DNA from 2 places in the Mesorhizobium waitakense genome. Region 1 is predicted to be linked to the other one. Evidence: riboswitches for the same ligand, from Rfam matches in the RefSeq annotation. Region 1 holds a riboswitch; the other holds the start of a gene.
What was found. Region 1 has a riboswitch for cobalamin ahead of AC07FD_RS36400 (aromatic ring-hydroxylating oxygenase subunit alpha). Riboswitches for the same ligand answer to the same signal wherever they lie in the genome.

Region 1 (4,175 bases):
CGGTGTGACGCTGCGGCTGAGCGCGGACGCCAACGACCTTCACATCTTCGACGCGGACGGGCACTCCTTCTCGCTCCGTCAGCCGGAAGTAAAGGCGGCTTGAGACAGAACCAAGTCTCGACACGAAAAGAGCGGCGGGCCAGGCCCGCCGCTCTTTTTTGGAAATCAACTTCGGCTGTTAGTGATTGCCGAAGAGGTCGCGGTCGGCGCTCTGCGGGGCGGACTTCTCTACGTCACCCGACGAGTTGAGCAGCTTGCCGACGAAACCACCGCTGTTGCGGATCGAGCCCGTTTGCGAGTTGTCAACCGAACCGACCGCAGGCTGGTTGGCGCCATTCGAACCGTAGTTGTCGCTGGCGGCGAAAGCGCTGCCGGAGATCGCCACGACGGCGGCGGCAGCAAGCATGATCTTCTTCATTTCAAATCTCCTGAATTCTGGATTTCGCCAGGACGGCGGGAGAGCCCGCCGCCTTCTGGGAATCGGCTGTTAGTTGTTGCCGAAGAGGTTACGGTTGCTACCCTGGGCAGGCGTCTGAGCAGCCGGCTCCGACTTCTTGGTCGAAGCGGTGTACGAGCTGTCGACAGCAGCGGTGGCTGCCGGGGCATTCGAACCATAGTGGTCGCTGTTCGCGAAGGCGCTGCCGGAAATGGCCAGAAGGGCGGCGGCAGTGAGGATGATCTTTTTCATTTTTTGGTACTCCAGTATTTCTTATTTTTGCCGTCCGTCTAGCGGCGTGTCTTGGGAAGAAATCGCGTCGTTCGGACAGCCCCGATGTGGGAGAGCCATCCAGCCATTTCCAATCACGAAGTTGTTCCGCGTGGACCAAGAATCCACCACTTGAAATTGTGCCAGGGGTTTCCGCACTCAATGTTTTTCTAAGTTATATCAAAGAGTTGTACGAAACAGGTACCCCGATCACCAACTGTGTCGGAGGCCCAGCGTTCACACGTCCTGCACGCACCGTCAACAGAAACGAACCGTTCGGTTCGATTTTAGCGGCAGCTAATAGTCACTTTTCGATACCGTTAACCTTTTTTGCTTCCTGGCAAGGGGGTCGGTTTCGGCGATATTGGAGCCGGCTATGGTTGCCCAAGAGATAGGGTTCCGCTCCGCGATCGCCGACCGGAACGTTTCGCAAGCGTGTCGCGCCGCATGGATATGATGTCGTTTTCATGCCGATGACGCGCCCGCGATCGTGATTAGATCATGTCATCTCAGGTGCCGCTTCGTGACGACGAGGCGGAGAATTGGGAAGCCGGTCAGAATCCGGCGCTGCCCCCGCAACGGTGGTGGAGTTCAAGTCGCAACGGGAGACCACTGGGCGTCAGCCTGGGAAGGTGTCGCGATGGTCCGCAAGGACAACTCCAGAGCCCGGAAACCAGCCCGAGATGTTTAGACTCGACTGATCGCGGTGGGCGGTCAAGAGGCGGATAGTGCATGTCCGGCGCATCGCCGGCCTGCGTCCAATCCTTCCTCCGTCACCACCAGTTCAGTCCTTAGAAACGAGGACAGGACATGGATGCTCGCAACGACATGCTGAGGCTCTTGAGTGGCCGGCGGCAAGGCTTTTCGCTGGAACAGCCCTTCTACACCGATCCAGACTATTTCAAGCTCGACATGGAGCTGATCTGGTATCGCGACTGGCTGTTCATCGGTCATGATTGCGAACTGCCGAGGCCGGGCAGGTACATCACGGCGCAGATTGGCGACTATCCAGTCGTGCTTGTCCGCGACCAGAAGGGCAATATCAACGCCTTCCACAATTCCTGCCGCCATCGCGGCAGCCGCGTCTGCAATTCCGACAAGGGCACGGCGGCAAAGCTGGTCTGCCCCTATCACCAATGGACCTATGAGCTGGACGGAAGGCTCTTGTTTGGCAGGCAGATGGCCGACGGTTTCGACAAGAGCCAGTTCGGCTTGAAGCCAGTCGCCTGCCAAAGCGTCGGTGGCTACATTTTCATCTGCCTGGCCAAGGAGCCGGCGGATTTCGCACCGATGCGCGCGATGATCGAGCCCTACCTTTTGCCGCACCGGCTGCGCGAGGCCAAGGTGGCGTTCGAGTCGACCATTGTCGAGAAGGGCAACTGGAAGCTGGTCTGGGAAAACAACCGCGAGTGCTATCATTGCGCCGGCAATCATCCGGAGCTCTGCAAGACTTTTCCAGAGGCACCCACGGTGACCGGCGTGCAAGGCGCCGACAGCGACCCGGAAATGCTTGCGCACTGGGCGAAATGCGAAGCGGCCGGCCTGCCGAGCAAATTCCGCATCGACCCGGCCGGACAGTACCGCGCCACCCGCGCGCCGCTGCTGCGCGATGCCGTCAGCTACACGATGACGGGAAAGCGTGCGGTCAAGAAGAACCTGTCCGACAGCGTTTCGACCGACCGCATCGGTTCCTTGCTGCTCTATCACTATCCGACGACCTGGAACCACATTCTGGGCGACCACGCCGTCACCTTCCGGGTGTTGCCGATCAGCGCCACGGAGACCGCGGTGACGACCAAATGGCTGGTTCACAAGGATGCGGTCGAAGGCATCGATTACGATCTCGACGAACTCACCCATGTCTGGACCGAGACCAACGACCAGGACCGGCGGATCGTCGAGGAAAACGCCTTCGGCATCCTGTCGCCCGCCTACGAGCCCGGCCCTTATTCGGAGCTGCATGAGGGTGGCGTCATCCAGTTCGTCGAGTGGTACGCGTCGTTCATCGGCCCGCGCCTTGCCGAAGGCGGCCGGCCGGCGCTGCGCAGCGTTGCCTAGTGCATGTCGCCCAAAAATGCGCAGCGGTTTTGGGATCTCGACATGCACAGGGCAAGAGTGAGGACAAGAGGATGAATGCGATGACCGATCTCGGCCTCTATCGCCATCTCGACCAGATGACGCCCTGGAACGACCGGCTCCAGGTGCTGGAAGTGATCGGCGTCAGCGACGAAGCGCCTGATGTGAAGACCTTCACCTTCCGCTCCGACAACCAGACCTGGTTCCGCTACAAGCCGGGGCAGTTCGTGACGCTGGAACTGCCGACCGCCGACGGGCCGCTGATGCGCACCTATACGCTGTCGTCTTCGCCATCGCGGCCGTTCTCGATCGCGGTGACGATCAAGGCTCAAGCGGGCAGCATCGGCACACGCTGGATGTTCGACCATCTGACGCCGGGCTCGCACGTCAAGGCCTATGGGCCGACAGGCGACTTTTCGCTGCACAGCCACCCGGCCGCCAAGTACCTGTTCATTTCAGCCGGCTCGGGCGTGACGCCAATGATGTCGATGCTGCGTTGGCTGAACGACTGCGCACCATGGACCGATGTCGGCTTCGTCAATTGCGCGCGGCGCCCGGAAGAGATCATTTTCCGCAAGGAGCTCGAACTGCTCGGCAGCCGCATGCCGGGCCTGTCGCTCGGCTTCATGATCGAGGAGCGGTCCAGCCGCGAGGGCTGGTTCGGCCATATGGGCCGCATCGACGCGATCCGGCTGCCATTGCTGGCGCCCGATTTCCGCGAGCGTGAAATCTTCTGCTGCGGCCCCGATCCTTTCATGCGCGCGGTGCGCGGCATGCTGGACGCCGCCGGCTTCGACATGACGAAGTACCATCAGGAGAGCTTTGCCGCGCCTGTCGTGGAGGAGATCCCGGCACCGTTCACCTCGCCGGTGGAAGACGGCGCCGCCATTGTCGTCGAAGCCGCGACACCGATCCGGTTTTCGCTTTCGGATGTCGAGGCCGAATGCGTCGCCGGCCAGACCGTGCTGCAGACGGCCCGCGCCTCGGGTGTACGGATTCCGGCTGCCTGCGAGTTCGGCCTCTGCGGAACCTGCAAGGTGAAGAAGGTCGCGGGCGATGTCGAGATGAGCCACAATGGTGGCATCCTCGATCACGAAATCGACGACGGCTTTATCCTCGCCTGCTGCTCGAAGCCACTTTCGGCGCTCGAGATCGAGGCGTGACCGCCGGGCGATGCCAGGCCGCAGGACGACGACTACGGAAAACCTCTCGAAGTGCCGTGTCCGTTCAAACTCCGTAACGCTCGGTGCGGATGATCTCCGCTGCGACGCCGGCATCGATCAGCGCTTGGGCGGCGGCCGAAACGAAGGCGTTGGAGCCGCAGACGAAGGCGATATCAGGCGGTCCGGGCAGGTGCGCCATGGATTGCACCATCATGGCAACGTCCACCCGC
Region 2 (4,175 bases), on a different contig from region 1:
GATGGTCAGCACCGCCAAAAAGACCATCATCGACCAGAAGCCGAGCATGCCGATCTTCGAGAAGGACACCGCCCACGGGAACAGGAAGGCCACTTCCAGATCGAAGATGATGAACAGGATCGAGACCAGGTAGAAGCGAATGTCGAATTTCATGCGGGCGTCGTCGAACGAGTTGAAACCGCACTCGTAGGCGGAAAGCTTTTCGGGATCGGGATTGCGGTAGGCGACCAGGAAGGGGGCGGCCAACAGCGCCAGGCCGACGACGAGTGCAACGCCGATGAACAGGACGATGGGCAGGTATGAACCTAAAAGTGCGTTCATGCTCGGCTTTCCGTTGGCGCCAATCCACGTTGATTACAGCACCGGACCCTAATGCGGAAGCGTGACAGTTTAACCGCTGAACCGTTTTAAGGGCCTATGCTGCAACGCGGCGAGGGTTAGCGCAGCACTTCCAGCGAAGCAAGTCAAACCTTGTTCAAAACGCGGTGCTGGACGGCATATCCGAGGAAACTGGTCCGATCCGCTCCTGTTTGATTTCCTTCTCTTTTCACTCCACTTTTGTCTCCTGACATGGTTGCCGCCAAAACCCTGCTAGCATGGGCCGGAATCACCCATCAGAACTTCGGCCAACCACCCTCAGAGTGATGTCTGCATGAAGGAAAAGTTCTCGCTTGCCATGGCCCGGCGCATCGCGCTCGCCGCCCAGGGGTTTCTCGATCCCCGCCCCGCCGGTATGCCCGACCGCCGCCATTTCGCCCGCGTTCTCTCCCGCATCGGCCTGCTGCAGATCGATTCCGTCAGTGCAGTGGTGCGCGCCCACTATATGCCGCTCTATTCGCGCCTTGGCCCCTACCCCTTCGCTCTGCTCGACAACGCCGCCGTGACGCGCAAGCGCACGGTGTTTGAATACTGGGCACACGAAGCCTCCTTCCTGCCGGTCGAGACCTACCCGCTGATGCGCTGGCGCATGCAGCGGGCCGAGCGCGGCGACGAAATGTATCTCGGCCTCGCCAAATGGGGCCGCGAACATGCTGGCTACATCGAACAGATCTATCGCGAGGTCGTTGAGCGCGGGCCGATCGCCGCTTCCGCGCTCGAAGGCCAGAAAGGCTCGGGCGGCTGGTGGGGCTGGAGCCATGCCAAGCACGCCTTCGAATGGCTGTTCTGGGCCGGGCGCATCACAACGGCGCACCGTCGCGGTTTCGAGCGGTTCTACGATCTGCCGGAGCGCGTGCTGCCGCAGGCGATCCTCGACCTGCCGGTGCCCGCCGCCGAGGACGCGCACCGCGAGTTGCTGCGCATTTCTGCCCGCGCCCACGGCATCGCGACATCAGGCGACCTGCGCGACTATTTCCGCCTGTCGCCCGCCGACATGAAGGGCCGACTGGAGGAACTGGTTGAAACAGGCGAACTGCTGCCTGTGCGTGTCGAAGGCTGGGACAAGCCGGCCTATCTTCATAAAGACGCGCGTTTGCCACGAAAAATCGAGGCCCGCGCTTTGCTGGCGCCGTTCGATCCGGTCGTCTTCGAACGGTCACGCACGGAGCGGCTGTTCGATTTCCACTATCGCATCGAGATCTATACCCCGGCCGATAAACGCCAGTATGGCTACTACGTCCTGCCGTTCCTGCTCGGCGACCGGATCGTCGGCCGCGTCGACCTCAAGGCCGATCGCCCCGCCAGTGTCCTGCGCATCCATGCCGCCTATGCAGAGCCCGGCGCGCCGCCTGAAACCGCTGCAGAACTCTTCGAGGAATTGAAGCAGATGCAGGGCTGGCTCGGCCTTGAACGTATTGAAGTGACATCAGCCGGTGATTTGGGTCCGGCGCTGGCCGACCTGACCGTGTCGTAAGCCCACGTTGACACCGCCGCCCGCAAAAGCCTAAATCCGCTCCAGACGGTCTCCTCTCTTCAACGAGAGGAGCCAAGAGGGAATGCGGTGCGAAATTCCGATTTCAAATCCGCGGCTGTCCCCGCAACTGTAAGCGAAGAGCCAAGGCCGAAAGCCACTGGGGTATTCCCGGGAAGGCGGCTACCCAAGGCGATGACCCGCGAGCCAGGAGACCTGCCGTCTGCGACTATAGAATCCGATCGCCCGGCGGGTTTCCGGGCAAGGAGCCCGATTTTTGGACCACGACAGCAGTTTTTCGGCTGGCACAGCGGACAATTCGTCCGGCGAGAGCGATGCCCTTGCCGGCGTGACGGTCATCGTCTGTGCTTCCTGTCGCGATGAAACAGGTTCCGATGCTCATCCCCGCGCCGGCGAACTGCTCGCGGATGATACACGCCGCGCTGCATCTGGCGAAAACATCCGCGTCCGCAGCGTCGAATGCCTCGGCAATTGCAAGCGCCGGCTCAGTGCCGCCATCCTGCGCGACGGCTGCTGGAGCTACGTCTTCGGCGACCTGACCACAACCGGCGGCGCCGACCTCGTCACCGGCGCCAAACTCTTCGCCACCTCGACCGACGGCCTGATCCCGTGGCGCGGCCGTCCCGATAGCCTCAAGCGCGGCCTCGTGGCCCGCATCCCTCCCCTCGACCTGCTGAAGGACTGATCATGACTGCTTCCGTCTCCCGCGTCCCCTGCACCGTCGTCACCGGCTTCCTCGGCGCCGGCAAGACGACGCTGATCCGCCATCTCCTGGAAAACGCTGGCGGCAAGCGGATCGCCATCATCGTCAATGAGTTCGGCGACATCGGCATCGACGGCGAGATCCTGAAGGGCTGCGGCATCGACACGTGCCCGGAGGAAAACATCGTCGAACTGGCCAATGGCTGCATCTGCTGCACCGTTGCGGACGATTTCGTGCCGGCGCTCGACCAGATCCTGTCGCTGTCGCCGAAGGTCGACCACATCCTGATCGAGACCTCGGGCCTGGCTCTGCCCAAGCCACTGGTCCAGGCCTTTCAGTGGCCGACAGTGAGGAGCCGCGTGACGGTCGATGGTGTCATCGCCGTCGTCGACGGTCCCGCACTCGCCGAAGGCCGCGTCGCCAATGACATGGACGCACTTCAGGCACAGCGCGCCCAGGATGAGACGCTCGATCACGACGATCCGGTCGAGGAGGTGTTCGAGGACCAGATCGCCTGCGCCGACCTGATCATCCTGTCGAAGAGCGACCTGATGGACACTGCGGGCTCCGCCCGCGCCAACGCCATCATCAATGAGCACATCGCTCGCGCCGTGAAGATCGTGCCGACGTCGCAAGGCAAGGTCGATCCGTCGGTGCTGCTCGGCCTTGGCCTTGCCGTCGAGGACGACATCGAGAACCGCAAGACCCACCACGACGACGAACTCGACCACGAGCACGACGACTTTGACTCTTTCGTCATCGACATTGCCTCGATCGCCAATCCCGATGACCTGGCAAAGCGCGTCGCTACCGCCGCCGAGGAAGAGAACGTGCTGCGCGTGAAAGGCTTCGTCGAGGTCGGCGGCAAGCCGATGCGGCTCTTGCTGCAGGCCGTAGGACCGCGCGTCAATCACTACTACGACCGCGCCTGGACCGCCGGGGATGACCGCCGCTCGCGCCTCGTCGTCATCGGCCTGAAGGGGCTGAACCGCCCGGCGATCGAGCGTATACTCGCCGGCTGACGCAAACCACGGGCCGCGATGCACATCCTCACAACGACCTCCGCCTCGCTCGACGATCTCGCCGAGCCGGTCGATCTGCGGCAGACGCCGGCGGATATCGTGGCCCTGTCCTTCACCGACAGCGATCTTGCCGGACTGGCGGCGGCATGGAAGGCCGATGCCGAGCGCCTGCCCTCGATGCGGCTGGCGGCCTTGCGCGACCTGCGTCATCCGATGTCCGTCGACCTCTGGGTCGACAGCGTCGCCCGCCACGCCAAAGTTATCCTCGTGCGCATCCTCGGCGGCTACGACTGGTGGCGCTACGGCTGCGACCAGCTTGCCTCGACCGCCCGCGCGCGCGGCATAAAACTGGCTCTGCTGCCCGGCGAATGCCGCGACGAGGATCTGCGCCTGATCGAAGCCTCGACACTGCCGCGCGAGGAACTCAACGGCCTGCTCGACTATTTTCGCGAGGGCGGTCTGGCTAATATGAACGCGCTGGTGCAGAAGCTGGCGCGGCTGGCAGGGTCTGAAGCAACAATTTCGGCGCCTGTCGCGGTACCGAAGGCCGGCTACTATGAGCCGGGCCGCGGGGTCGTCC

Region 2: linked by a shared signal. The riboswitch ahead of AC07FD_RS11980 (DUF1636 family protein) and the one ahead of AC07FD_RS36400 (aromatic ring-hydroxylating oxygenase subunit alpha) in region 1 are both predicted to bind cobalamin.

Annotation. Positions count from the first base shown of each region.
Region 1 covers NZ_JBWKME010000194.1:109,303-113,477, reverse strand. The annotation lists gene AC07FD_RS36415 (ABC transporter ATP-binding protein) at 1-103, shown strand, start outside; gene AC07FD_RS36410 (DUF680 domain-containing protein) at 179-418, opposite strand; gene AC07FD_RS36405 (DUF680 domain-containing protein) at 488-688, opposite strand; cobalamin riboswitch at 1,201-1,402, shown strand; gene AC07FD_RS36400 (aromatic ring-hydroxylating oxygenase subunit alpha) at 1,517-2,764, shown strand; gene AC07FD_RS36395 (FAD-binding oxidoreductase) at 2,845-3,945, shown strand; gene AC07FD_RS36390 (ferredoxin reductase) at 4,010-4,175, opposite strand, start outside.
Region 2 covers NZ_JBWKME010000050.1:143,368-147,542, forward strand. The annotation lists gene AC07FD_RS11970 (NADH-quinone oxidoreductase subunit A) at 1-321, opposite strand, end outside; gene AC07FD_RS11975 (winged helix-turn-helix domain-containing protein) at 653-1,852, shown strand; cobalamin riboswitch at 1,882-2,087, shown strand; gene AC07FD_RS11980 (DUF1636 family protein) at 2,127-2,555, shown strand; gene cobW (cobalamin biosynthesis protein CobW) at 2,558-3,595, shown strand; gene cobN (cobaltochelatase subunit CobN) at 3,614-4,175, shown strand, end outside.